Regions from separate parts of the Aliidiomarina minuta genome, predicted to be linked through region 2. Evidence: predicted binding sites of a transcription regulator. Region 2 holds the regulator's gene; each other region holds the start of a gene.
What was found. The regulator LexA, encoded in region 2, represses DNA repair genes until DNA is damaged. The targets are predictions, from matches to a motif close to TACTGTATNNNNATACAGTA.
Positions count from the first base shown of each region.

Region 1: recA (recombinase RecA) is a predicted target of LexA. The motif match lies at 4,739-4,758, and genes of this name have one in related genera.
Region 3: CWE09_RS01765 (YebG family protein) is a predicted target of LexA. The motif match lies at 5,379-5,398, and genes of this name have one in related genera.

Region 1 is NZ_PIPL01000001.1:726,567-736,355, reverse strand. Features, by position in the region: gene CWE09_RS03500 (peptidoglycan DD-metalloendopeptidase family protein) at 1-507, shown strand, start outside; gene rpoS (RNA polymerase sigma factor RpoS) at 543-1,508, shown strand; partial or broken gene mutS (DNA mismatch repair protein MutS) at 1,547-4,096, opposite strand; gene CWE09_RS03485 (CinA family protein) at 4,197-4,679, shown strand; gene recA (recombinase RecA) at 4,803-5,846, shown strand; gene CWE09_RS03475 (DUF885 domain-containing protein) at 6,031-7,848, shown strand; gene CWE09_RS03470 (metallophosphoesterase) at 7,838-8,557, shown strand; gene CWE09_RS03465 (EAL and HDOD domain-containing protein) at 8,554-9,774, opposite strand.
Region 2 is NZ_PIPL01000001.1:1,817,141-1,826,929, reverse strand. Features, by position in the region: gene ctaD (cytochrome c oxidase subunit I) at 1-970, opposite strand, end outside; gene coxB (cytochrome c oxidase subunit II) at 982-2,088, opposite strand; gene CWE09_RS08780 (hypothetical protein) at 2,452-2,904, opposite strand; gene lexA (transcriptional repressor LexA) at 2,901-3,524, opposite strand; gene plsB (glycerol-3-phosphate 1-O-acyltransferase PlsB) at 3,708-6,146, shown strand; gene ubiA (4-hydroxybenzoate octaprenyltransferase) at 6,157-7,038, opposite strand; gene CWE09_RS08760 (chorismate--pyruvate lyase family protein) at 7,035-7,514, opposite strand; gene CWE09_RS08755 (flagellar basal body-associated protein FliL) at 7,715-8,122, shown strand; gene CWE09_RS08750 (rhomboid family intramembrane serine protease) at 8,125-8,937, opposite strand; gene glpE (thiosulfate sulfurtransferase GlpE) at 8,934-9,257, opposite strand; gene tdh (L-threonine 3-dehydrogenase) at 9,259-9,789, opposite strand, start outside.
Region 3 is NZ_PIPL01000001.1:358,243-368,031, forward strand. Features, by position in the region: gene CWE09_RS01730 (prenyltransferase) at 1-82, shown strand, start outside; gene frdA (fumarate reductase (quinol) flavoprotein subunit) at 79-1,857, shown strand; gene CWE09_RS01740 (succinate dehydrogenase/fumarate reductase iron-sulfur subunit) at 1,854-2,612, shown strand; gene CWE09_RS01745 (fumarate reductase subunit C) at 2,617-3,003, shown strand; gene frdD (fumarate reductase subunit FrdD) at 3,000-3,362, shown strand; gene CWE09_RS01755 (DUF3010 family protein) at 3,455-3,877, shown strand; gene CWE09_RS01760 (DUF3083 family protein) at 3,955-5,010, opposite strand; gene CWE09_RS01765 (YebG family protein) at 5,086-5,349, opposite strand; gene ectA (diaminobutyrate acetyltransferase) at 5,666-6,151, shown strand; gene ectB (diaminobutyrate--2-oxoglutarate transaminase) at 6,213-7,487, shown strand; gene CWE09_RS01780 (ectoine synthase) at 7,504-7,902, shown strand; gene CWE09_RS01785 (aspartate kinase) at 7,929-9,368, shown strand; gene CWE09_RS01790 (PQQ-dependent sugar dehydrogenase) at 9,386-9,789, shown strand, end outside.

The sequences.
Region 1 (9,789 bases), 1.1 Mb from region 2:
AGTAATATCGAACATAAAAATTCGAAAAAAACTGATCTAAAGGACCCCATTGATAGTAAGACTAATGGCGAGTATGTTGAAACAGAGTCCGTAAACCAAGAGTCTGAAAAACAACGTACAAACAGCAACGGCAAAATAGAATGGTTCTGGCCATCTCAAGGTCGTATTGTACAGCGATTTTCAGATAGCGAGCCCGGACGGAAAGGGCTTGTTTTTGCGGGACAGAAAGGCGACCCGGTAACAGCAGCGGCAGCAGGAAAGGTAGTTTATGTTGGCAGCGCATTACGCGGTTTCGGGCGGTTAATCATACTGAAACATAGTGATGATTATATAACCGCTTATGCACATAACGATGAACTGTTAGTGCGGGAACAACAGAGCGTAGAAGCGGGTCAAAAAATAGCTACTATGGGTGATTCCGAAGCGGATAACGTACGGTTAAGATTTGAGCTTCGATATCAGGGGAGTTCGGTTAATCCAGAGAGGTATCTACCCCGATCTCGCTAAAGCTGCGTTAGCGGCCTAAATATGGAGAACGGAAAATGCGTGAAGAAACTAAAAATTTGATGGATGATGTTGCCACAGATGAGGAGCGTGCTGAGCGAGATGAAAAAGCTCAGGTTGACGCTGAGTTGAATGATGCTTTGGCCAGCTCCAGCAAACAAAGTCGCAAGCTGGATGCGACTCAGATGTATTTAAGCGAAATTGGCTTCTCACCACTATTAAGTGCAGAAGAAGAAGTTTATTTTGCACGTAAAGCCTTAAAAGGTTGCGATAAATCGCGCAAAAGAATGATTGAGAGCAACCTGCGCCTGGTTGTTAAAATCGCCCGTCGTTATAATAACCGGGGTCTTGCATTATTAGACTTGATCGAAGAAGGCAATCTGGGACTCATTCGCGCTGTTGAAAAATTTGATCCCGAGCGCGGATTCCGCTTTTCAACTTACGCTACCTGGTGGATACGTCAAACTATAGAACGTGCCATTATGAACCAGACTCGTACCATTCGTTTACCCATTCATGTAGTTAAAGAACTTAATGTATATTTGCGCGCGGCAAGGGAGCTGGCACATAAGCTGGATCACGAACCTACGGCCGAGGATATTGCGCATAAACTGGAAAAACCAGTAGAAGATGTGAATAAAATGCTGCGTCTTAATGAGCGTATTTCATCGGTCGATACGCCTATTGGCGGTGACTCTGAAAAAGGTTTGCTGGATATCATTGCCGATGAGAAAGGAGGTGGTCCGGAAATGGACATCCAGGATAATGACATGCGTGAGCATATCCTGGAATGGCTGGATACGCTAAATGCAAAACAGCGCGAAGTACTGGCACGGCGTTTCGGTTTGCTTGGTTATGAACCCTCTACACTGGAAGACGTCGGCCGCGAAATTGGCTTGACCCGTGAGCGGGTTCGCCAGATTCAGGTTGAAGCTTTACGTAAGCTTCGTGAAACTCTGCGTCAGCAAGGGTTAAGCCTGGAATCAGTATTTACCAGTGGATAATATTATCCACAACATATGAGCAAAAGAATGTACCGCTGTCAGCTTTTATGCTGCCAGCGGTACAATAAGTTAAGCGCTTCTTTCGGGCTTAGTTCGTCTAACTCTAATTTGTCCAATTCCTTTTGCATAACCTCTGCTTTGCTGTTATCACGGGCTTCTTCCTGCAAGGGTAACTGTTTTTGCGCAGGGGGGCTTTCTACTGAATTACCACGCTCACTTTCCAGTTCTTTCAATTTAGCTTGTGCTTTACTGATCACATCCTGTGGGACACCTGCCAGTTTTGCTACCTGAAGCCCATAACTGCGGTTGGCAGCACCTGCTTTGACATGATGCAGGAAGGCCACATTATCCTCATGCTCGGTGGCATCTACATGCAAATTAATGGTTGCGGGTAATATCTTATCCAGGCTGGTAAGCTCAAAATAATGAGTAGCAAAAAGAGTCATTGAACGTTGCTCGCGGGCCAGCGACTCAGCACAGGCCCAGGCCAGCGAAAGTCCATCATAAGTTGAAGTCCCACGACCAATTTCATCCATTAAGACCAGACTTTGAGGGGTGGCGTTGTTCAGTATGTTAGCGGTTTCAGTCATCTCAACCATGAAAGTAGAACGCCCGGAGGCTAATTCATCGGCTGCACCTATGCGGGTAAAGATGCGATCTACAAGACCAATTTTTGCCTGTTTAGCGGGCACAAAAGAGCCAATATGTGCCATTAAAGTAATAAGTGCGGCCTGACGCATATAAGTTGATTTCCCGCCCATATTAGGGCCGGTAATGATTAATAATTTTTTCTGCTCAGTAATATGCAGATCATTGGCAATAAAAGGTTGCTCGCTGTAGTACTCGACTACCGGGTGCCGGCTTTGTTCTATTTCCAGGCCATAGCCCTGATGCAGTTCTGGCTGACAATAATCCAGGCTGGCAGCTCGTTCAGCGAAACAGGTCAGCACGTCTAGCTGGGCCAGCGCCGTTGCCATTTTCTGCAGACCCGCTAAGTCTTTTAATAAACTGGCGATCAGCTCCTGATACAGTTGTTTTTCAAGGGCTAGTGCCTGGCTTTGACTACGCAGTACTTTATCTTCGAAAACTTTCAGCTCAGGAATAATGTAACGTTCTGCATTTTTAAGCGTTTGTCGGCGCTGGTAGTCGGCAGGCACTTCAGCCTGGCGGTTGGTTTCAATATAAAAGCCATGAACCCTGTTGTAGCCTACCTTCAGACCACTAATTCCTGTGCGTTGCCGCTCTCGTTCTGCCAGCTGCTCAAGCTGGCTGCTTGCTCCCTGACTTAATTCACGGTACTCATCCAGTTGTTCGTTATAACCGGGAGCTAATACACCACCATCCCGGATAACTACGGGTGGGTTCTCTACTATGGCCTGTTCCAGGGTTTCTCGGGTGCTGGAAAATAACTGAATGTCCTGATTGATAAATTGTAGTGCAGTATCTGTCAGTAATGGTTTCACCTCAGGAAGCGTTTGCAGTGCCTGCCGCAAACGAGTGAGATCGCGAGGGCGTGCACTTTGCAGTGCGACTCGCGCCAGAATACGCTCGACGTCGCCGACCTGTTTTAGCAGCTCTTGCAAGTCTGGCCAGGCCTCTTTTTTTCGAATACAGGAAACGGCATCAAAACGCTTTTGCAATGCTTCCCGACTGCGTAGAGGGCGGTGTAGCCAGCGTTTCAACAGGCGGCTTCCCATAGCGGTTGCAGTATTGTCCAGTACTGCTGCCAGGGTGTGCTCGTGGCCTCCCGCAAGATTCTGGGTCAGTTCAAGGTTACGTCGGGTAGCTGCATCAAGTAGAACTGCATCACTGCTTTGCTCCATATGGATGCTTTTAATATGCGGTAAATCTGATTTTTGCGTACTTTTCAGGAAATGCATTACAGCGCCGGCTGCGCAAAGCCCGCTTTTCGCAGCCTGTACTCCAAACCCCTGTAAATCCTGGGTGCCAAACTGGCGAGTTAATAACTGCTCTGCAGTTGCCAGTTCAAATTCCCATAAAGGCCGGCCCCTGCAAGTTTTTTTAGAGCTAATTAAATGTGCATACGGCCATTGTTCCGGGTGTAATAACTCAGCGGGTTGCAGGCGCTCCAGTTCTGCTTGCAGTTCTTCTTCTCCACTTACTTCACTCAGGCTAAAACGGCCGCTGGAAAGGTCAAGAGCGGCTAATCCGAATTTCTCCTGGAACCAGGTAACGGCCACCAATAGGTTTTCCTGGTGAGTATCCAGTAAGGCCTCATCGCTTAGTGTTCCTGGGGTCAATACACGCATGACTTTGCGTTCCACCGGACCTTTGCTGGTCGCGGGATCGCCAATTTGTTCGCAAATAGCCACGGACTCACCTAAGCGTAATAAACGCGCAAGATAGTTTTCCGCCGCATGATAGGGAACACCTGCCATGGGGATAGGTTCACCGCCAGACTGTCCGCGTTTGGTCAGCGAAATATCCAGTAGCTGAGCGGCTTTTTAAGCATCGCTAAAAAAAAGCTCATAAAAGTCACCCATGCGATAGAACAGCAAAATGTCAGGGTGTTCAGACTTAATGCGCAAATATTGCTGCATCATTGGCGTATGAGGGCTCGAAACCATGGTTTTAATCTTGTTATCCTGGTGGTTCAGATGATATCACTATGATCGCTTGTTCAGTTACAAAAGCCAAGCCCTCAGGCCACCAGATAAGGAAAAGAAAGTGCAGCGAATATTACAGCAGGAACTGGAAAGTCTTTCGAAGCGCTTGCTAGAACGCGGTCAGATGTTAGGCACCGCTGAGTCCTGCACTGGCGGTGGTGTTGCTCATGCCTGCACCGAACTGGCGGGAAGTTCACAGTGGTTCGCCGGTGGTGTGGTGACCTATAGTAATGCACTGAAGCAAAAATTACTGGGAGTGCCCTTAGCTACGCTGGAGAAGGAGGGGGCAGTTTCAGAATTAACGGCAATAGCGATGGCCAGGGGAGCTTTACCTTTGTTAAATGTCGATTATGCACTCGCCATTACAGGTATTGCAGGCCCTGGTGGCGGAAGTCCGCAGAAACCGGTGGGCACGGTTTGTTTTGCATGGTCGGGAAGCGATAGTCTGCAATACAGTGAATGCTGTTTATTTACTGGTGATCGCCGGGAAATCAGAGAACAATCGGTGATTCATGCCCTGAGTAAATTGAATGAAATCTTATAAAATCCTTTTATATCAGTTTCTTGCGTCATCCTTGTAAGAAAATAGCTAATTTGACTTGATACTGTACATATCTACAGTATACTGACTGGCAATGACCTCCCATTACTGTTTCGGAGTAAACGAATGAGCAATAACAAACAAAAAGCATTGGACGCCGCTTTAGGCCAAATTGAACGCCAGTTTGGTAAGGGTGCAATTATGCGTCTGGGCGATAATAAAGCCATGGATATTGAAACCATTTCGACAGGTTCATTGAGCCTGGATATTGCCCTTGGTATCGGTGGTCTGCCTACCGGGCGAGTCATTGAAATCTATGGTCCGGAGTCGAGTGGTAAAACAACATTAACCCTGCAGGTTATTGCTGCCGCGCAGAAGAAAGGTAAAACCTGTGCCTTCGTTGATGCCGAACATGCACTGGATCCTTTGTACGCTGAAAACCTGGGCGTTAAAGTAGATGAGTTATTGGTATCGCAGCCAGATACGGGTGAACAGGCGCTGGAAATTTGCGATATGCTGGTTCGTTCAGCTGCGGTAGATGTAGTCATTGTTGACTCGGTAGCTGCTTTGACGCCAAAAGCAGAGATTGAAGGTGAAATGGGTGATACTCATGTAGGCTTGCAGGCTCGTTTAATGTCTCAGGCCCTGCGTAAGCTAGCTGGTAATATGAAACGCTCCAATACGATGCTGATTTTTATTAACCAGATCCGAATGAAAATTGGCGTTATGTTTGGTAACCCTGAAACCACTACCGGTGGTAACGCGCTGAAATTTTATTCATCGGTACGTTTGGATATTCGCCGTACCGGTGCTTTGAAAGAAGGCGATGAAGTGGTGGGTAATGAGACTCGGGTGAAGGTCGTTAAAAACAAAGTGGCACCGCCATTTAAACAGGCTGAATTTCAGATTATGTACGGTAAAGGTATTTCTCGAGAGGGCGAACTTATTGACCTGGGCGTTAAGCATAAATTGGTTGAGAAAGCCGGTGCCTGGTACAGTTATCAAGGCGATAAAATTGGTCAGGGTAAAGCGAACTCTATGAAATTCCTGGCTGAGAACCCTTCTATTTCTGATGAAATCGAAGGCAAGCTTCGTGAGATGCTGCTACTTAAGCCGAGCAAAAACCAAGATGCTGAGCCGGAAGAGCCTAAAGAAGATGAGTTACTATAGCGCTGATTGCGCGCTTTACTGAAAGGCTGCTCTGTGCAGCCTTTTTTATTAACCTGTCGTGACCATCAGTCACTTAAATAAATGACTGGTGGTTTTCTTCACATTGGTTAATTTTTATGTAATGGTTAAGCTCTTTTTTATTCCCTTAAAATAAGACGCTCAAAGCGACAGAGGTATTTCCAGCATGAAGTTGCGCGTACACAAAATGACTTTTTTGGTTAGTTTGGTTTTAGTAGTAGGGGTTGCATGCAGTCCTTCAGAAGAAGCAGAGTCACAAAGCTCAGCAAGTAAAAAACAGGCGGCCTTTCTGGAAGATGTCTATGCCGAATATTTTGCAGCCAATCTTCAGTTGAATCCTTTGCGAGCAACATTCATGGGTGACCATAGATTTAACGATCGTTTAGCTAATTCATTGAGTGAAGAACACAGAATCCGTCAGCGTATGCTGGAAGAGGAATATTTGAGCTTATTAGTAGATATCGATGAAACTAAGCTGAATGAACAGGATCGTCTCAGTTATGAGGTTTTTAAGCGTGACAGAAGCATGGCTTTGGAGCAGATGCAGTATCCGGAGCATCTACTCCCAATTAACCAATTTTATAATCTGGCCGCACGACTTGCGATGTTGGGTTCTGGCCAATCAGCACAACCTTTTTCTACAGTTGAAGATTATGATAACTGGGCGAGTCGCATGAGTCAGATTCCTTCTCTGATTGAACAAGCTATCCACAATATGGAAGAGGGAATGCAGCGCGATATTGTACAGCCCCGCGTATTGATGGAACGGGCTTTGCCGCAAATTGAATCACAGCTGGTGGATGATATTAGCGAGAGCATGTTTTATCAGCCGTTGGAGAATTTTCCAGGCGATATAGAAAAGAGTGAACAGGAAAGGTTAATCGCATTATACAGTGAACGTATTCAGGACCATGTGTTACCCGCGTATCAGCGACTTCATGACTTTATAGAGCAGGACTATATGCCTGCTACACGAACGGATAGTTATGGCCTCAGTGCGCTACCTGGAGGAGAAGAATGGTATGCGTTTAATGTGCGCTGGCGAACCACCACAGATATGACCGCGGAAGAAATCCATCAGCTCGGTCTGGACGAAGTGGCTCGTATTCACGACTCTATCCGGGAGGTTATGCAGCATGTCGAGTTCTCCGGTTCTTTACAGGAGTTTTTTGAATTTACCCGTACCGATGAGCAGTTTATTTATGAGAGTCGTGAAGCTATGCTGCAGGACTACCGCGACTTCTCTGAACAGGTTGACAAGGTGACCGGGCAACTTTTTCATCCTGACATGTTTCCCCGTGCAGACTACGAAATTCGTAAGGTTGAACGTTTTCGTGAACAGAGTGCAAGTTCTGCCAGCTATCAATCGCCCTCGGAAGATGGCAGCCGTCCAGGTATCTTTTATCTGAATACCTATGACCTTTCAGCCCGCCCAACCTGGGCTAAGGGAGCACTGGTATTACATGAGGCGGCCCCAGGACACCATTACCAGCTGGCCTTGCAACGGGAAATGGAACACTTACCCCGCTTTCGCCGTTTTGGTGGTGAAACTGCTTTTATTGAAGGTTGGGGTTTATATGCAGAATCCTTAGGTAACGAATTAGGTGTCTATGAGCCTTATGACCAGTTTGGTGCGCTGGTGGCTGAGTTATGGCGCTCCATACGACTGGTGGTAGATACCGGTATTCACGCAAAAGGCTGGAGCCGTGATCAGGTGTTGGCTTACATGTATGAAAATGCGCCAGTTGCTGAGGCTCGGGCGGTATCTGAGGCTGAACGTTTTATGGCACTGCCTGGACAGGCTCTGGCGTACAAAATAGGCCAGTTAGAAATCCGCAGACTGCGAAGTGAGGCTGAACAGGCCCTGGGCGATGATTTCGATGTTCGTGATTTCCATCGTGAAGTATTGCGCCATGGCTCTTTACCTTTATCCATTCTGCGTCAGCGGATTGAAAGTTGGGTTGCCTCCGAGCATGCAGCTTAAACTTAACCAGCCAGTTCATTGTCTCTCAGAAAATCTGCAAGGAAGAGACTTTGTGGTAGGAGATGTGCATGGATGCGCATCTTTACTAGAGGCTGCCTTAAATCAGGTTAACTTTGATGAGACCCGGGATCGTCTGCTTTCTGTAGGTGACTTAATAGACAGGGGACCAGACTCCTATGCTTTATTATCCTGGTTAGGCAAACCCTGGTTTTTCTCCTGCCTGGGCAACCACGAAGAAATATTATTAAAGTTTATGGCCAGTGGCGACCATGAATTGGGTAGCCAATGGTCTTCTTTTGGAGGGAGCTGGTTTTTCCGGTTGCGCCCGCAACAAAGGATTGAGTTAGCGGAAAAAATCAGCCTGAACATGAGTTATGCTATCGAATGTCGTCTGCAACAACAGTTATATGCTGTTATGCATGCCGACTTTCCGCCTGATATCGGTTGGCCCGCTTTTAAGCAGGGTATTGATTGCAAGCCAGAATGGCAGCGTAGTTGCCTGTGGGATCGAGATCGTGGAAAAGGCTTGCGACTGGATAGTATGGAAGGCATTGACCGTTTATTTACCGGCCATCATATTGTTGATGAACCCCGCTTAATTGGCAATGTACAGATGATAGATACTGGCGCTTATAAAGCGCAGAACGGCGACGGAAAGCTTACTTTAGCCCAGTTAGCCGGAGATCTGCATAGTTTTAGTCTGAGTTAACTATCATCTGGTAAGATGCGTTGAGCCCAGTTATTGGCCTGTATATAGAGCTCTGGAATCTGCTCTGGATCCACTTTTAGTCGCTTGCATATAATATCTACTTTTTGCCAGTTTGCTTTTTCGTACTGTTCAATCAGCGCAAGGTAGAAGGCCAGTGCACCCCGGCGTTCAACTAAGGCACTTTGAATACTATCGGTCAGGTTCAGGCGATTTAATGCGACTTTCAGTTCTTCGTCAAACATCGCGTCCAGTAGAGAAAACAGGCCTACCAGAAAAGCTTGATTTGAATTTACCGTTTTGTGCTCATGATGTTGTGAAAGTAGTTCGCAAAAACGCGCGCGCGTGATGGCTAAACGAATGAGTTCGCTGGGTTTATCATCGTTTAAAGCTGCAGTTACCGCCAGAGTAACAAAACGCTTCACTTCCTCTACACCAAGGAAGATCACCGCTTGATGTAAAGAGGTTACTTTTTTCGCTCTGCCAAAAGCAGCCGCATTAACAAAACGAAGAAGACGATAAGACAAAGCTACATCGCGTTGCAGAATCTCGGTCACATATTTGAAATCAAATTGCTCTCGGGAAGTTTCAGCAAGAAGTTCGGTGCAAGCTGCTTTAGTTGGCGAAATATTACGCTTTTTAAGCATTTCCGGCTTGGAAAAAAAATAGCCCTGGAAGTATTCAAAGCCGTCTTCAAGAGCGTCTGAAAATTGTTGTCGAGTTTCAACTTTTTCGGCTAGCAGGGCTATGCCCGTTCCTCGTATTTGATGTTTAAGTACTTGCAGTTGACGATATGTATAAGCTTGTAGATCTACTTTGATAATACTTAAGTAAGGAAATACTTTTTGCCATTCGGGGTCAAAATTATAATCATCTAATGCAATCCGATAGCCAAGTTCTTTGAGCGTTTGCAGCTTGTTTTGTACCGCAGGGCTGGGAGTAACGCTTTCCAGTACTTCGATGACTACATCTGATGGTGAAAGTAACCTGGGAAGGTCGGATAGCAAGCCACCTTCTGCAAAATTAATAAAGGCGAGTTTATGCTCCGTGAGCTCGGCAATAGTGTGCTGTAGTTGGCTATTTTCTATCAGTCTGGCGGTCGCTACGTCATCATCAACATTCGGGAAAGCGTTTTGTTCTCCATCGCGGAAAAGTAGTTCATAACCAAACAGCCGCTGACATCGGTTTAATATAGGTTGTCGAGCAAGGTAAAAGAACATAGCATCAGATAATTA
Region 2 (9,789 bases):
TAAAGAACAGGGATGCGAACACTGGCATACCCGTGGTAAACATGTGGTGTGCCCAGACCAGGAATGACAGCCCTGCTATGGCCGCTGTTGCATACACCATAGAGGCATAACCAAACAGAGGCTTACGGGCAAAGGCTGGGATAATAGCGGATACAATACCAAACGAAGGCAGTATCATAATATAGACTTCAGGGTGCCCGAAGAACCAGAATAAATGCTGGAAAAGTACGGGATCACCCCCGCCCGCCGCGTCAAAGAAGCTGGTCGCAAAGTACTTATCCGTTAACACCATGGTCACCACACCGGCCAATACTGGCATTACTGCAATAAGCAGGAAGGCGGTAATGAACCAGGTCCACACGAACAGCGGCATTTTCATGTAACTCATGCCAGGTGCACGCATATTCATAATGGTCACGATAACGTTAATCGCCCCCATGATGGATGATATGCCCATGATATGAATGGCAAATACGAACAGAGCGGTAGAGTCTGTACTGTAAGTGGTGGAGAGCGGTGCATAGAAGGTCCAGCCGAATGCGGGTCCCCCTCCAGGCATGAACATCGACGACAGCAGAATAATGAACGCAAACGGGAGTATCCAGAAGCTCCAGTTATTCATACGCGGCAACGCCATATCTGGCGCGCCTATCATCATAGGTATCATCCAGTTTGCCAGCCCGGTAAAGGCAGGCATAACAGCACCGAAGACCATGATAAGACCATGCATAGTGGTCATTTGGTTAAAGAAATGAGGATCTACAATCTGCATCCCCGGCTGAAATAGTTCGGCGCGAATAACCAGCGCCATGGTACCGCCCACTAAAAACATCAGGAAACTAAAGAGCAGGTAAAGTGTACCTATGTCTTTATGGTTGGTGGTGAATAACCAACGTTTAATGCCTGTGGGCTTATGGTCATGATGGTCATCATGATCATGATCAGGATGTGTATCAACTACTGTGCTCATGGCCATCTCCCTTATTGGTTACCCTGAATGAAATTATGTATATCGGCTGCCTGCACCGTATCACCGGTGTCATTATCCCAGGCATTACGCTCATAGGTAATAACAGCAGCAAGTTCGCGCATAGTCAGCTGGTTACGATAGGCCTGCATGGCAGTGCCGGATGCACCATTAACCACTATATCTATATGGTCTTCGATTCCATCAGGGTCTACGGACATGCCTTCGCCAGCAAGCGCAGGGAATACACCCGGCACACCTTGTCCGTTCGGCTGGTGACAGGCTGCACACTGAGCGGTGTAAACATTTTCACCCATGCTCATGAGCTCATCCATACTCATTTCCATATCCAGTAAGCGTTCTTCTTCGGCTCTGGCTTCAGCCTGACGAGTTTCCTCGTTAGCTATCCATTCGTCGAAATCATCGGGCTCCATGGCGATAACAACTACAGGCATGAAAGCGTGGTCACGACCACAAAGTTCAGCACACTGACCGCGGTAAATTCCAGGCTCATCAACGATGGTCCAGGCTTCGTTTATATAACCGGGATTAGCGTCTTTTTTAATGGCAAACTCAGGCACCCACCAGGAGTGAATAACGTCGTCGGAAGTTATCAGGAAGCGGACTTTACGGTCTGTAGGTATAACTAACGGCCGGTCGACTTCTAACAGGTAATTTTCACCTTTTTCCAAGTTTCCATATATCTGATCTCGCATAGTAGCCAGGCTACTGCGATATTGAACATCATGTTCAAAATACTCGTAGTTCCAACGCCACTGTGAACCTGTGATAAGGACCGTCATGTCAGAATCGGAAGTATCTTCCATGTCGATCAGGACCCGGGTGGCAGGCACCGCCATAGTGATTAGAATCAGAAAGGGAATAATGGTCCAGGCGATTTCCACCTTCACGTTGTCGTGGAATTTTGCTGGCACCTGACCACGCGACTTGCGGTGGCGGATCATGGACCAGAACATGGCCGCAAATACAACAACCCCGATAGCCACACAGACATAGAATACGAACATGTGCAGGTTATACACTGTATTACTAATATCTGTAGCGCCGCGCGGAAGGTTAATCTGCAGGCTTTCTGCGTATGCAGCAGGCATTGTTAGCATCGCTAAAACTGCCGCCAGGACGCGGTAAAGTCTCGATTTCACTCGACATCTCCTCTTATTCTTTTGTTGTCAGCCTTTGGGGAAAGGCGGCAACGCCAGAACAAAGAGATCAGCAAGAACAGGAACAGCTCTTCCCCTGAATCGCAATTCTCGCCTAACCCTTTGTTATATTTTAGTTATTACCTGCGTAGCAGGTGTTTATTTTTTATTGGTGATACAGGCTTTATTCATTTCAACCGAGTACAACGATGTAGCTTAGTTAAAACTTTAGTTTATTACGCTTTAATCTGTATCAAAATAACACCAAAATTGTTAATAAAAAAGGGGCTGTAGTTAACAGCCCCTTGGGATAGCCATAAAAGGCTAGTGGAGTGGAGTTGGGGAATCGTTACCGGTAAAGAGAAAAGTGCTGGCCTGGCTGACTCTCGCGGCCAGCGACGCACGCTGTAAATTGCGACCCTTACACTGGCCCAACCAGGCAATCACAAGCTCACTATTATCAATAAGCATAGCCTGTTCGGCGGCCCAGACTGCGGTATCTTCATCACGAGTCCGGATCCAGCGTATTCGGTGCCTGGAAATGCCGGCGGTTTCTAGCTGCTGTAGGAAGGCTTTACTAGTTAACTGAGTAGGTGTGCCAATAATAGTTACCCACTTGTCAGAGGCTTTTGGCAGCGTACTGATAGTACGTAGCATCTGCTGCAGCTTTTCCTGTTCAGGATGCCAGTTTATCTGTGTAGTTATTTGCGTTGTATGCTCATCTGACCAAAGGCCTGGATGACTGATGCGACGACTATTATTAATAATGTGGCTCATAACCAAGCTCCATTTCTTATTACACCAACGGCTAACCCTTCGATGGTCAGTGGTTGTGAAGTTAAATCAATATGGATAGTAGAAAATTCATCATTTTCCGGGTGTAACATGACATTGCTGCCGTGGCGTTCGAAGCGCTTGACTGTCACGTCATCTTCAATGCGGGCGACAACGACCTGACCATTGCGAGCCTGGGTGGTTTTATGTACCGCCAGTAAATCACCATCCAGAATGCCAATTTTTTGCATGCTCATGCCATTTACCCGTAGCAGGAAATCCGCTTGAGGCTGAAACAGATGCTGGTCAACCTGGTAATGACTTTCTATATGCTGCAGCGCCAGGATAGGCTCACCGGCTGCGACTTGTCCGATTAAAGGTAGTCCGGGCTGTTCCGGTTCTTCTACTTCTTCCTGTAAGAGGCGAATACCACGAGACATGCCGGGCATCATTTCAATAACCCCTTTTCTGGCCAGAGCCTTAAGGTGCTCTTCCGCAGAATTGGCGGAACGAAAACCTAGCCGTTTGGCAATTTCAGCCCGGGTAGGTGGCATACCGGTCGCCTCAATATTTGTCTTAATAAGGTCCAGTATTTCTGCTTGTCGTGGTGTTAAAGGTCGCATCTGAGTTACCTGTTTTTCTATACAGTATGCTGTGAGTATATACAGTATTTCAACCAGTGCAAATATTTCTGTTACTTTTTTGTGATGTTACCGGTTTGCGACAAATTTTCTGTGGAATGGTATGCTGTAACACATTGCAGGATGCCAGTGGGGCCTCCCTTTGCTGACTTTGTGTGGACAGTTATGAGCATGAAACATTTGTTGTTTTCAATATTTAAATGGCCAGTACGCTGGCTTACCCAGTTTGAAGCTATTCGTGATGAAGATGAAGCGACGCCTTCCGCAGCCGATCATCTGGTTTATGTCATGCGCTCCCCGAGCTTCACTGATTTGGTGGTTGCCCAAAAGGCAACTCGCCGGCTAGGTTTGCCGGATCCTACGGAGCCTCTGCAGATAGGTGACAAGACCTTTCCCCGGGTGCTTTATATTGAAGATCCTCGCGGGCGTCTGAAGTACGATTATGGGCAACCGTTTCAGGAGTTGCTGGAATTACATCAGCAGCAACCTGAGTGCAACGTTGTCATGCATCCAATTGCTCTTTTCTGGGGACGAAATGCCGGGCGGGAAGAGCCTGCAGGTGCACTTACTGCCGATATTGAAGTACCTAATTTGTGGAAGCGTTTTATGTTATTGCTGTTTGCAGGCCGTAACATCATGGTACGTATCAGCCGTCCAGTGAGCCTGCGTACAATGGCTGACAGGCATGCCAGCGATACTAATTTAGGTGCTAAGCTGGCACGGGTTGCCCGCACCCATTTTAGCCGTTTACGACACGCCGTGGCGGGACCTAAGTTGTGGAGCAGGGATGAGATGATCCGTTCCTTGCTGCGCACTCCTGTTATGCGCCAGGCGATTGCTGATGAGGTGAAAAGCAAAAAAGTTAGCGAAGCGAAAGCCGAACAGCGGGCTAAAACTTACCTGGAAGAAATTGCTGCGGATTACCGCGAGGGCCTGGTGCGTTTTGGTGATCGGGTAATGACCTGGTTGTGGAACCGTTTGTATAACGGTATTGACGTGCGCCATGGTGAAACGGTACGCAAGCTCGCACAGGACGGGCATGAAATCATTTATGTACCTTGTCATCGCAGCCATATGGATTACCTGCTACTCAGTTATGTTATTTATAAGGAAGGTTTGGTACCGCCACATATAGCTGCCGGAGTGAATCTGAACTTCTGGCCCGCTGGCCCGATATTCCGCCGCGGTGGCGCTTTTTTTATTCGCCGCAGTTTTCGTGGCAATAAATTGTACTCCATTGCTTTTCGCGAATATCTGGGACGCCTGTTCCAGAAAGGTTATTCAGTTGAGTACTTTATGGAGGGTGGGCGCAGTCGTACGGGACGCCTGTTGGCACCCAAAACAGGCATGTTAGCTATGACTTTCCAGGGACAGCTGCGCGGCATTAGCCGACCCATAAGCCTTGTACCTGTGTATATCGGTTACGAGCATGTCATGGAAGTGAGTACTTACCATAAAGAGTTGCGTGGTAATAACAAAAAGAAGGAATCGGTTTTCCAGGTGTTTGGAATCCTGCGTAAACTGCGTAATTTTGGCCATGGTTACGTTACTTTTGGCAAACCGGTGCGCTTGGATGAGTACCTGGATGAACACCAGCCAGATTGGAGGGACTCCAGCACCCGAGGACTGGAGGAGCCAGCAAAACCAAGTTGGATGACGCCGCGAGTGAATCAGCTGGCTGATAAACTCATGCGCCATATTAATGATGGAGCTGTGGTCAATAGCGTAAATTTAAGCGGACTTTGCCTGCTCTGTTCCGAAAACCGTTCATTAACTAAAGAAGAGCTAATACGGCAGTTTGATGGTTACCTGCAGTTATTAAGCGAAGTGCCTTACAGTAGTTTTGCAGTGGCACCCGAGGTTACAGGTGAAGAACTCTGGAAACAGGCCACTAAAATGAATAAGTTTGAGGTACATAGTGACGCTGTGGGCGACGTTGCTACCTTATTGCCTGAACAGGCCATTTCGTTGACGTATTATCGCAACAATATCCTGCATTTATTTGCAGTGCCTGCGTTAGTAGCTATATACAGCCTTGCTCATCAACGCTTTCAAAGTAGTGATGCAGCCACATTTATTGCTAGATTAATACCTATGTTAAGGGCTGAGCTGTATCTGAGTCAGGATGTTGAAGACGTGCCTGTATGGACCGCCGCTATCTGTGAGCAATTGCATGAACAGGGTTGGTTACAGTATGACGGCGAGCAGTACAGTGTCCCGGCACATGACAGTAGTGGTTATTTTCAATTGCGCCTGCTGGCGAACAGCATTAATGAGACTTTGATCCGCTACGGCATAGTGCTGGAATTATTGCAGCAATCAGGATCGCTTTCTCGTACGGACCTGGAAAAACACAGCGAACTGCTGGCTGAACGTCTGGGTTCCATGCACGGTATAGATGCTCCTGAGTTTTTTGATAAGCGTATTTTCAGTACCTTAGTCAATGTCCTCAAACAGCAGGGATATATCGTGGTGGCCGAAAGCGGCGAATATTGTTCTGATCAGCGCGTTGCGCTATTGAGTGATGAAATAGATTCTTTGTTACCCAGCTCCATAGTGCAAACTATCCGCCAGTCTGTGCAAAAGTTATTGGGAAGCCATTAGGCTTCCCAGGTTACAGGATGCTGCCTAACCAGGGCACGTCCGGTAACCAGAAGTGCAATGCCAGGCCAATGGCAATGGCCATGCCCACGTAATGATTCTGTTTAAAAGCCCGCAGACACTGGTCAGCCTGACGACCGCTAATCATCCACAGCTGCCAGGCAAACATGGTGGCGGCTATAGCGAGCGCAATCCAGTAATAAGGAGCCGCGTGCAGCATCCAGCCAGCTATGGACAGCAGTAATAAGGTAAGCAGTTGTAAAACAGCAATGGCCAGAATGTCGAAACGGGCAAAGAGTATAGCGCTGGACTTAATTCCGGCGCGTAAGTCGTCTTCGCGATCTGCCATAGCGTATTCTGTGTCGTAGGCGACCGTCCAAAGCAAATTTGCCGCGAACAGCACCCAGGCAATTAAGGGTAATCGGCCCTCAACAGCTGCGAATGCCATTGGAATTGCCATGCTAAAGGCAGCGCCCAAAAACAATTGCGGCAAGTAAGTAAAGCGTTTTGCAAAAGGATAAAAAGCGGCCAGCACGACAGCTATGACGCTTAGGCCGATAGTTAACGTATTCAGAGTAAGTACAAGCAAAAAGGCAAGTAGCACTAAACCCGCAAAAAGGATTAGGGCTTCGGCTGCTGTTACCGCACCAGTAGCTAGCGGCCGTTGTTGAGTACGCCGGACTTTGCCATCAATCTTACGATCGGCAAAATCGTTGATAACACAGCCTGCAGAACGCATCAGAAAAACACCAGCCGCAAAGATAGCGACCATACGTAACGAAGGGTCTCCGGCACCAGCAACGAGCAGCGCCCAGAAAGTAGGCCAGGCCAATAACCAGGTACCAACGGGTTTATCCATACGCATCAGCTTGTGATAATGGTGTAGACGGCTCATGCAGGCTCCTTATAACAGGGTGCGGATGATAAAAATACTTCAGTGACCAGGACCGGGTTGTCAGTTATCTCAAATTTACGGCGGCGTCCCCAAAGAGCCTGCCGTGAACCAAGTAACTCCTCATTGAACGATGCCATATTACTTTGCGCTGAAAATTGAGTCACCGCAATAGGCCCATGAGTGACATCAGAGCGACTAAACAAGGCCTCGCCAAGCGGTTGATTGCCGATCGAGTTCAGCGCATTCAGGCTCGCGTCATCAGCGTTTGGAATCACACTTCGCGCAAATACTACGGGTAATCCTGCGCTTCTTAAAATAACTTCCCGCACCTGACAAGGCACATCTTTCTCAAGTAAGGCGACTTCATCATGGTAGATACGGCCGTTCGCATGACGCAAAACCTCAACCTCGAAATCAGGGTTAAGTGCTTTTAGTTTGGCGGTTAGTGAACCAGAATCAAAAAGCCAGTTAGCCAATGTGTCAGGAATCGTTTTAGGCCTTAAGAAATCCCAGCGGCTGCCGCTAAAAAGAGTATCGGAAACCATAAATTTGTTTAAGATTAAATGATAGACGCATGATAACAGAAGTTGCAGACTAGGCGCAGTTGTTGCTGTAAAAGTCGACTTACATATAATCAACTAACAGAGGGTTAAGTAATGGATGCAGGGGTAATGAAATGAGAAAGTACGTAAAGGGCGCATTAATTACAGTTATGCTTTGGATTCTCACTGCATCGGTGCATGCACAAAGCGAACAGCGCCAAGTTTATTTCGCTTTTGAACCTGATATTACAACTAACTTTGTGAAGTTAGATGACACTCGTCATCTTGGTTATGTGCGAATTTCTGTTCAGGCAGTAGTGGGGAGTGTCAACGACCTGCAGTTATTAGAGCATCACGCTCCGTTATTACGGGACGCCTTTATTGAGATCTTCGGCGAGGCTCAGGAAGGCAAGGTCCGCTCCTTAACTGGGCGAGATGAAATTCGCCGCGATTGCTTGAGTAGAGCGCAGGAGCTAATGGAACAGGAAACTGGTAGAGAAGTGATTGAAAACCTTATTTTCACCAACTATCTCTACCAGTAACCTTAACTTGATTTTTCTCGTAAACGATATAAAGCACCCAGTAGCGAACCACTGATCAAGCCCATTAAATGCGCTTCGTTGGCGACATTAACCCAGAGTAAATCAGTGTAACCAAGCAACAACCAAGCCACCATAAACACAATCAATGCTGGTGGCAGACTTAATGAGGTGGGGCGGCGCCAGCTATACAAGGTACAAAATCCCAGTAACCCGTACACTACGCCAGACATACCGCCAAATAGCGGCCCACTGGTATACCATTGCAGTAGGTTGGAACTTATCGCGGTCACAAGGAAAATCAGCGCCAAATGACCGGCTCCCAGGCGCAGTTCGATACGGCCCCCGAGATACCACCACCAGAATAAATTAAATACCAGGTGAGTCGCTGAAAGATGAATAAATGCTGGGGTAACCAGACGCCAGGGTTCGCTAAGTGATAACTGCATGCTATGCAGCGGTGTGATCATTAAGCTGCCCATCACTGCCTGCGGCGAAAAGACGAGCTGAGCAGCGGCCACTGCCAGCGTCATCAAGAATATCGCAAATGTGAGCAGGCCAGCTTGTTGGCTCAGGCTGCGCAGGGTTGGGCCAAACATGGACTGTTGATGCGATGGCTGAGCCACCTGATGATCCGCTGGTAAATCGTCAAAGTCGCGCAGCAGGTTGAGCGCTGTCTCCTGGTAGTTGTCCTGTAACAACCAAAGCTCAAGTTGTCCGGAGCGCTCGGAAACGCTGACTGGAATGCCATGACGTAACAGATACTGTCGGGCATTTGCCATGTGTTCGGGGTCCGGGTGCGTCAACAGCAATTTCATCCGCGGGCAACCTGATCAGGTTGATGTTGCTGCCAGGCTGTAAAACCACCGTCCAGACTGTAAACCTCAGAAAACCCCTGTTCAATCAGGTAGCGGGCAGCGCCCTGGCTGCTGATGCCATGATAACAAACGACAATAAGCGGTTTTTTGGTATCTTTTTCTAATACAAACTGGTGCAAATTGGCGTCCGTCAGATGAAAAGCGCCAGGCATGTGTCCTAGAGCAAAAGACTGCGGGTCGCGAATATCGGCTATGGTTGCATCCTGCGCGGCGATAAGCTGCCGCGCGTTAGCAATAGAGATACGCTCGAAGTCAGTCATCTCAGGCTTCCCAGTCGAGAACGACTTTACCGGACTTACCAGAACGCATGATGTCGAAACCTTTTTGGAAATCATCGACAGGCATGTTGTGGGTAATCATAGGGCTCAAGTCGAGACCCGACTGAATGAGCGCAGCCATTTTATACCAGGTTTCAAACATTTCGCGGCCATAGATGCCTTTAATGACCAAACCTTTAAAAATGACCTGATTCCAGTCAATCGCCATATCGCCCGGCGGAATACCCAATAGTGCAACTTTGCCGCCGTGGTTCATAGCGGTGAGCATGTCGTTGAAAGCAACCGCGACACCAGACATTTCCATACCGACATCGAAACCTTCATGCATGCCCAGCTCGTTCATGACATCCAGCAGGTTTTCTTCTTTAGAGTTGACGACCCGGGTAGCTCCCATTTTTTTAGCTAGCTGCAAGCGGAAGTCGTTAATATCAGTGATCACAATGTGTCGTGCACCCGCATGTTTAGCTACCGCTGCGGCCATCATGCCAATAGGCCCTGCACCGGTAATCAGCAC
Region 3 (9,789 bases), 1.5 Mb from region 2:
TCCTTATCTTGGGCTGAATGTAATGCTCATTCATTTTTTTCCTTTATTGATCATAGCGGGTTTATTATGGGCAGCAGCATGAAACAACTGGATTTTGATCTGGTAGTTATTGGCGGTGGCGGCGCCGGTTTGCGCGCTGCTATTGCCGCGGCCGAAAGCGCTGCGGACAATTTCAGTATTGCCTTAGTTTCTAAAGTCTATCCCATGCGTTCGCATACCGTTGCTGCCGAAGGTGGAGCGGCCGCAGTGACCCGTGAAGATGACAGTCTTGAAGCTCACTTTGACGACACCGTAGCGGGCGGAGACTGGCTGGCTGAACAATCCGTAGTGGATTATTTTGTCCGTCATGCGCATCAGGAGCTGGTGCAAATGGAGCACTGGGGTTGCCCATGGAGCCGCGACAAAGAAGGTAATGTGCAAGTGCGGCGCTTTGGTGGCATGCGCACAGAACGAACCTGGTTTGCCGCCGATAAAACCGGTTTTCATATGTTACACACCTTATTTCAGACCTCATTGAAATATGCCCAGATTCAGCGCCTGGACGAGTATTTTGTACTGGATATAGTGGTGCACGAGGGCCAGGTGGCGGGGGTGATCGCGCTTGAAGTAGCAACGGGCGAATTGACCCTGCTGCGGGCTAAGACGGTCATTATGGCAACGGGCGGTGCAGGGCGTCTATTTCGTTTTAATACCAACGGCGGCATAGTTACTGGCGACGGCATGGCCATCGCGTTTCGCCAGGGCGTAGCGTTGCGCGATATGGAATTTGTCCAGTACCACCCAACCGGGCTGCCAGGTTCGGGTATTTTAATTACGGAAGCCTGCCGCGGTGAAGGTGGTATCCTGCTCAATAACCAGGGCTATCGATATTTACAGGACTACGGGCTGGGTCCGGAAACCGAACTGGGCAAGCCGCAAAATAAATACATGGAGCTGGGGCCAAGGGATAAACTCTCGCAGGCTTTCTGGCACGAGCAACAGGCGGGCAGAACTGCAAAATATGGCGACAGCGATGTGGTCTATCTGGACTTACGTCACTTGGGTAAAGACTACCTGCACGAACGACTGCCTTTTATCTGCGAACTGGCCAAATCTTACGTCAATATAGATCCTGTCAAAGAACCCATTCCCATACGACCCGCGGTGCATTACACCATGGGTGGCATTGAAACCGATGCCCATTGTGAAACCTCAGTTACCGGGTTATATGCCGTTGGTGAGTGCGCTTCAGTAGGTCTGCACGGAGCCAACCGATTAGGTTCTAATTCATTGACTGAATTGCTGGTGTTTGGGCGCCTGGCGGGAGAAACCGCGGTCAGGCAGGCTGCGCACTGTACTTTCATAGAAAGCGAACAGCTCAGTTTGCAGGCACAGCAACATGCACAGCGTTTAGATAAGTTACGTCAGGGCAAAGGCAGTGAAAACTGGGTGGTGCTGAAGCGGGAACTGGTTTGCGTAATGGAGCAGGGCTGTGGCATTTACCGTACAGAGCAGGGCATGCAGGAGGCGCTTAACAGCATCCATCAGCTGCAACAGGCCTATACACAGGTGGGCCTGGGCGATACCAGCAAAGCTTATAATACCGACCTGCTGCAATGCCTTGAGTTTGGTTTCGCTTTGGATGTGGCTGAAGCCATCTGCCTTGCGGCGCTGGAGCGGCGTGAATCCAGAGGCGCTCATCAGCGCCTCGACGAAGGCTTTACCGAGCGCAATGATGAGAAGTATTTAAAACACAGCCTGGTGCATTATATGGGTCCGGATCAGGTGGCCCGTCTGTCCTGGCAGTCGGTAGATACCAGTCTTTCAAAGCCTGCTGCACGTCTGTACGGCGATGCGGGCAAGGAGGCTAAGTCATGAGCACTCAAGAACTAATTACCCAGGAACTAATTACCCAGGTAAAGATTCAGCGCTATTTGCCCGAGCAGCATAACGAGCCTTACTGGCAGACTTTTACCGTGCCCATGGATGAAAGCACGTCGATTCTGGATGCTTTAAACCACATCAAGGAAGAGCAGGACCCCAGCTTAAGTTACCGCTGGTCCTGTCGTATGGCGATTTGCGGCTCCTGCGGCGTGATGGTCAATGGCATTCCTAAGCTAGGCTGTAAAACTTTTCTACGTGATTACAGTGGCCCCTTGAAAATAGAGCCCTTGGCTCATTTTCCTATAGAAAAAGATCTCATGGTCGACATGGATACTTTTCTGCAGCATCTGACCGCGGTCCAACCTTATCTTATCCCTGATTTTATCAACGAACAGCCAGCATCCACGGAACCCTATAAACAAACACCGGCTCAGCTAGCTAAATATCGCCAGTTCGCTAACTGCATTAACTGTGGTTTATGTTATTCGGCCTGCCCTCAGTTTGGCCTGAATGCGGAATTTTTAGGACCGGCCGCTTTGACCCTGGCGCACCGATATAATCTGGACAGCCGGGATACAGGAAAAGACCAGCGTATGGCGCAATTAAACAGCCATGAAGGCGTCTGGGGCTGCACTTTTGTGGGGTTTTGTTCTGAAGTCTGCCCTAAAGGCGTGGATCCGGCGGCGGCAGTCAATCAGGGTAAAGTCGAGGCGGCTAAAAGCACGCTCATCGCTTTATTTAAAGGGTAACCTTATGCATAACAAAGCCGGTTTCGAGAAGCCACTAAATGCTCTCTGGTGGTTAAAACACCGTTTTTTTAAAGCTTACATGCTGCGTGAAGCGACCGTCATCCCGCTGCTCTTTTTTATTGGCTGCATGCTGGCGGGCATCTACAGCCTGCTGCAGGGGGAAAACCAATGGCTGGCCTGGTTGGGTTTTATGCAACAGAGCTGGGTGGTAGGGCTGAATATACTGGCATTGCTTGCCAGTCTTTATCATGCATTGACCTTCTTTGTGTTATTTCCACGGGTTATGCCCTTAAGCCTGGGTGATTATAGGATACCTGCATGGGCCATAGTGGCCGGGCAGTGGATGGCCGTGGTAGCAGTACTGTTGTTTTTTGGATGGTTATTCTTATGAAAAAATTCAAACTGAATGCTGAACCCTTATGGTGGGTGCTTTTCAGTGCCGGAGGTGTATGTTTTGCAGTGGTGGTGCCTGCCGCTATTTTGTTTATAGCTATCCTGCAGCCCTTAGGCCTGCTACCTCAGGGCGCCCTGGACGCAAATCGGGCAGATGTTTTGCTGTTCAGTCTGGGCGGTTTTGTGTTTATTGGCGCTGTTATTTGTCTGCCGTTATTTCATGCCGCACACCGGCTACGACATGGGCTTTATGATTTAAAGCTAGGTCGGGATAACATTAATAAATATATTTGTTATGGCAGTGCCGCTTTGCTTAGCGCGTTGGCTCTTTATTGGTTTATTTCTGGCCTGCTCTGATTTCTCCTATTGGCCTCATGCTCGGGCAGCTGGCTGTGTTATGATTTGCTTATAGAAAGTTGAATGTTAAAAATTAACGGAGAAAAACAGAAATGCGTGTGTGTGGAGTAGAGATAAAAGGTAGCGAGGCGATGATATGCCTGATGGAACTGGAAGAAGGTCTGTTTCAGCTGCCTGACTGTCGCCAGATTCGCTTTCAATTAAGTAAAGATCAGGAAACTGAAAACATGCGTAAGTTTCAGTTTGCTTTTGCTAAATTCCTGGAAGACTACCAGGTAGAGCAGGTTGTTATTAAAGAGCGCCCACAGAAAGGAAAATTTGCCGGTGGCGCTGTGGGTTTTAAAATGGAAGCGGCTATGCAGCTGATTGAAGATCGCGAAGTTAGTATCATGACGGGCACTGAGCTGAAAGAAAAGCTCAAGCGAAACCCTATGCCGGTAGAGTTTGAGGATACCGGTTTAAAAGCTTTTCAGAAAACAGCATTCACTGTGGCCTATGCGTTCTTAGCACATTAAATAGCACATTAAAGCGGACAGAAACCAAAAAGGGTGGCTATTCATTAAGCCACCCTTTTTGGTTGCAGCGAAGTCAGTTACATCAGGTAACTAATATGCTGATAGAAGCGTACCACGACGTCGTCTTTTTCTTCGCGCAGTGCCAGCTTTTTAGCAAAGGTATGCAGCGCAGATTCAACCCGGTTCATAAATAGGCCATAACCTACTTCAGTTTTATCCTGCTGGCTGGCGACAATAATAAAGTGAGCGGCTTCAACCAGATTATCAGGCTGCCAGAAGCTGAGTAACTGGGGATCAGATGCTGCGGGGTCAAAGCTTATTTTTTGCAGTTCACTGTTTTCTTCTGAAACATCAACCTGACTGTTACGCACTAAGGGTGTTTTGCCATTGGCGACCATTGCCAGCCGATCTAATTCTTTGCCTTCACAAGCCTTACTGAAGGCGTCCTGCAGTGATTGGTAAAGGTCAGCAGTGGAATGATGGACTTTAAGGTTATGCTTCAATCTGCGGGTTAACGGCAGCGTCACCGTCACGTAGGTGATTTCGCTGTGTTTCTCCGGCATATCACACTTACGTGCCTGATAACGTGGGTACAGTGCTCTGAGCTTGTAGGCATAGGTCTCTTTATGCCCTTTGCTTTTAGCAAAGAGATCATAGGACAGGTGCTGGTGGTCACGTACTTTTATATCCAGTTTAATATTAGGCAGTTCAGCTTTGAACTTGACTAAGAAACGTCTGACCCGGGAATGGAACGTGGCGGCATTAGCACGTAGCTCAGAACCGGTAGCCAGAAACAGCATGCGGATTTTACGGGCTTTGTAGTCCGGCTTAATAAAAGCATTTTGTGCTTCATGGAAGTTGGGATTGTAGAAAAACAGAATCTGTTTATCGGTCTGGAAAGTCAGGGCTTCGGTATGAAAACGCACTACGGGCAGTTTATCATTCGCTATGAAATGCACATTCGTCAGTTGTTCATCTTCGGCTAGACGGAAAAACAATCGACTTAGCTTGTCGTAACAATGGTCGCTGCTGTTGAAAGCCTCATAGAACTCATCGCTGGGTTTGATTTCAGCCAGAAGATACTGATTAGAATGGGCATTGGTAGGTAAATAGGCGCGATGTTTACTACTCATTGTGAGCTCCCTGTTAACTTAAAAAACTAAGTCTAGGACATCGGCGCCTGTTTTATATTGTTCTGGGATAAATAATTAAGCAGTAGTAGGGGGCTTTTTCGGTTTAGCCGTCTTCTTGGCGTTTAAAGCAATAAGCAGCTCCTCACGTTCACGGGCCAGAAACAGCGCCAGATCTTCAACTTCTTTCTCTGATTGTAAAGCTCCGCTTTTTTGCAGCAGTGGAAACAGCTTCTCAGCCATATCCAGCATCTTGTCATGGGCGTCAGCTTCGGCTTTTGAGGTAAAGGTCATTTTCTCTTCTCCGTCGCGAACAACTACGTACTGAGTGATCACAGTCATGGTGATGTCCTTGTTTTGATAAGTTTAAACACTGTGATTTTATACAGTATTGAGATTTTGTTTGCAATCAAGGATTTATAACTGACCAGTGTAAATAAATAATTCCATACTACTGCGTCGGGTATAACCCTCTCTTTACAAGGGACATAGCAATAATTGAGTTCTCATTTTTTGAACTATGTAAGGGGGATTATACGCAAAAATCGAACATGAATAGAAAGGTACGGTTGAATGTGATGCCAACTGTACTAATGTTTATTAGGTATGTGTAGAACAACGGCGAGCGACTATGCAAACTGACAAGGTATCAGAATTAATGAATATTAAGCTGAAAATACCGGACCCGGAAGACGGTCTGGCACTTAACGAACTCGTCGAACAGAACCCTCCTCTTGACCCCAATTCTCTCTATTGCAACTTATTGCAGACCAGTCATTTTGCGAAGACCGCAGTAGCAGCTGAACATGAGGGGAGTTTAGTAGGTTTTGTTTCCGGCTACATCAAACCCGAGCAGCCAGATACTTATTTTCTCTGGCAGGTGGTAGTTGGCGAGGCAGCCCGGGGGCAGGGGCTGGCAAAGAGAATGGTGCAGCATCTGTTTGACCGCGATTTTTTTAAAAGCGTTAAATGGCTGGAAACTACCATTACTCCTGACAACGAGGCCTCGCAAAAACTATTTAAGTCATTAGCAAGAGACTGGGATGCAGGGATAGAAACCAAGGTTATGTTTGACCGGGAGCGACATTTTGGTGGTCACCATAACAGTGAAGAGTTGTATCGGATTGGCCCAATAAATAACTAGTCCGATAAGCAGCAGAATTTATTAGCAAGACAGATTTTTAATTGTTGAAACGGAGTACCGAATGAATATTTTTGAGCAGGTAGAGTCTCAAGTACGTTCTTATTCACGTTCATTTCCGACTGTTTTCAGTACGGCGAAAAACGCACGTTTGCAAAGCCGTGATGGCCGCAGCTATATCGACTTTCTGGCTGGCGCCGGTACCCTGAACTATGGCCACAATAACGATCTATTGAAGCAGCCATTGCTGGACTATATTCAGGCGGATGGCATTACCCATGGCCTGGATATGTATACCGAAGCAAAAGAAGGTTTTCTGCAAGCTTTTCAGAAGATCATTATGAAGCCACGCGACATGAACTATAAAGTTCAGTTCACCGGCCCAACTGGCACCAACGCGGTGGAAGTGGCACTGAAAATAGCCCGTAAAGCGAAAGAGCGTACCGGCATTGTGTCTTTTACCAATGGTTATCATGGTTGCACCCTGGGTTCTCAGGCGGTGACAGGTAACAAGGGTCAGCGTAAAGGCGCAGTGGTGTCTTTGGGTGATGTGACACGCATTCCCTATGACGACTATGGCGATGAAGACGATGATTTTATGGGTCTTAAATTACTCGATCAGATGCTGAGCGATCCGGGTAGTGGTGTTGAAGTACCTGCAGGCGTTATTGCGGAAACTGTGCAGGGCGAAGGTGGCATGACAGCCGCTCGTATGAGCTGGTTACAACAGCTGGAAAGCTTATGCCGCAAACACGACATGCTGCTTATCATCGATGATATTCAGGCAGGTTGTGGCCGTACCGGAACCTTCTTTAGTTTTGAACCGGCTGGCATCAAGCCGGACATTGTAACCCTGTCTAAATCGTTAAGCGGTTACGGTTTGCCGTTTGCGGTGACCCTGCTACGCCCTGATCTGGATCTATGGGACCCGGCCGAGCACAACGGTACTTTCCGTGGTAATAACCTGGCTTTTGTTACAGCCCGGGTTGCCCTGGAAGAGTACTGGCAGGATGACAAGTTTGCCCAGCAGATTAAGCAAAAAGCAGAGATCCTGGAAAAACGCTTTAGCGGTATCGTTGATCGTTTTGATGCGGATATGAAATTAAAAGGCCGCGGCATGATGCGCGGTATTGCAACGCCAAGCGGTGAAATTGCAGGGCAAATTTGTAAAGAAGCCTTTGCCAATGGCCTGGCGGTAGAAACCAGCGGTTCCTGGAGCGAGGTGGTCAAATGCTTGTGTCCATTGACCATCCCGGAAGAAGATCTGAACGAAGGCCTGGATATACTTGAAAATGCCTTTGCCAGTGTATTGTCTGAAAAAGAAGCGAAAGCTAGTTAATAACAGGAGATAATAAATGATAGTTCGTACTCTTGATGATTGCCGTAAATCAGGTCGTAAAGTAGATGGTGAGACCTGGAATAGCGTTCGCTTGTCACTGAAAGACGACAACATGGGGTATTCGTTTCACATCACTACGATTTATGCGAATACGGAAACCCCTATTCATTATAAGAATCATCTGGAAACCGTGTACTGCGTATACGGTGAAGGTTCCATTTTAGACAAAGCTACGGGTATCGAGCATCCGATAAAACCGGGTACTGTTTATATGCTGAACAAACATGATGATCATATTTTAAAAGCTAAATCAGAAATGCAGATGGCCTGTGTGTTTAATCCACCGTTGAACGGTAAAGAAACACATGGGCCGGACGGCGCTTATCCGCTGGAAGCGGAAGCGGTAACTGATTAAAGCTTAACATTAAGGGGGTACCCGTTATGCAGGGCCATACGGTCGAAAAAATTGGTGGTACTTCGATGAGTGATTACGCCGCAGTGCGCGATAACATCATCAAGTGCGATGGATCCAAAGAAGAGATCTATAATCGCATCTTTGTAGTGTCTGCGTACTCGGGTATCACCAATGGCTTGCTGGAAGATGCCAGCAACAATAAACCAGGCGTGTATGCGCTCTTTGCCAATAATGATTCAGACTGGCAATGGAGCGAGCGCCTGAGCGAAGTTGCAGAAGAAATGATGCAACACAACGCTAAACTTTTTGACCGCGAGCATACTCGCAAGCAAGCCGACCATCTGGTGACAGAAAGGGTGGAAGGCATTCGTAACTGTTTGCATGATTTGCAGCGTGTCTGTTCTTACGGTCATTTTCAGATTGGCGAACACTTGTCCACAGTGCGCGAGATGATTGCCGGGTTGGGTGAGGCCAATAGTGCCTTTAACCTGGCCCTGCTTTTACAGTCGGAAGGGATCAACGCGCGGTTTGTTGACCTGACCGGTTGGCGTGAAGCCGACGATTTACCGATTGATGAAAAGATTAAGAACATTTTCAGCAAATATGACTTTAGTGAAGAACTGCTGATCGTGACTGGATATATTCAGTGTAAAGAAGCCATGATGAGTACCTTCGGGCGAGGTTACAGCGAAATTACCTTTAGTAAAATCGCTGAAATCACCGGCGCTCGTGAAGCGGTTATACATAAGGAATATCATTTATCCAGTGCCGACCCTAAAGTGGTAGGTGACGATAAGGTGCGGCCCATAGGGCGTACCAATTATGATGTTGCTGACCAGCTGTCGCTGATGGGGATGGAAGCTATTCATCCTAAAGCGGCACGGGGTCTGCGCCAGAAAGAAATTCCTTTACGCGTTAAAAACACCTTCCAGCCTGATCATGATGGCACTTTGATTACTAATGACTATATTAGTGAAGAGCCTTGTGTAGAAATAGTGGCTGGCAAGCGTCGCGTTTTTGCTTTGGATGTGTTCGACCAGGACATGACGGGTGAACAGGTCCATTTTCTGAATATCCAGAAAACGGTACAGGACTGTGATGTCTCGCTGGTGGCCAGAGAGCACAATGCCAATACAGTCACTCTGTACACAAACAGTGGTTTGAAAGGCATTAACCGACTCAAAACACGGCTCAAAGAAGAGTATCCCAATGCAGATATATCCAGCCGTAAGGTGGCTATCATTTCGGTGATTGGCAGCGATATGAACGTACCGGGCATTCTGGCCGATGTCAGCAACGCGCTGGCTGAGCATGATATCAGTATCCTGGCGACCCAGCAGGGCATGCGCCAGGTTGATATTCGTGTCGTAGTTGACGATGAAAACTACGAAGAAGCCACACGAGCTCTACATGCGAAATTCTTCGAAACGGAGGCTACAGAAAGCAGTAAAGAAGACGTAGCCTGATTAAGGAGGAAGTAATCATGAAACGTTTTTTGCTTTGTTCAGTCTTATCGGGGCTGGCAATAACGCCAGCCTTAGCTGACCCGGGGGATCGCGTCCGTGTGGCTGAAAGCGTTGTAAGTTCCGGAATTGAGAGCGAAAAGGCGCATTTTCGGGTGGTGCAGGTGGTGGAAGCGTTAGAGCACCCCTGGGCCATGGCCTGGTTGCCGGATGGCCGTATGTTAATTACAGAACGAGGCGGTAACCTGGTCCTGGCAGGCCCTGATGACGTAACCTCTATTGGCGGATTACCTGAAATCGATGCTGAAGAAGACCAATTATCGGCTCCGGATGGCGGCAATCAGGGCGGCTTAATGGATTTGGTTTTGCACCCTGATTACGATCAGAATGGCTGGATTTATTTTACGTATTCAAGCCCTGGTGA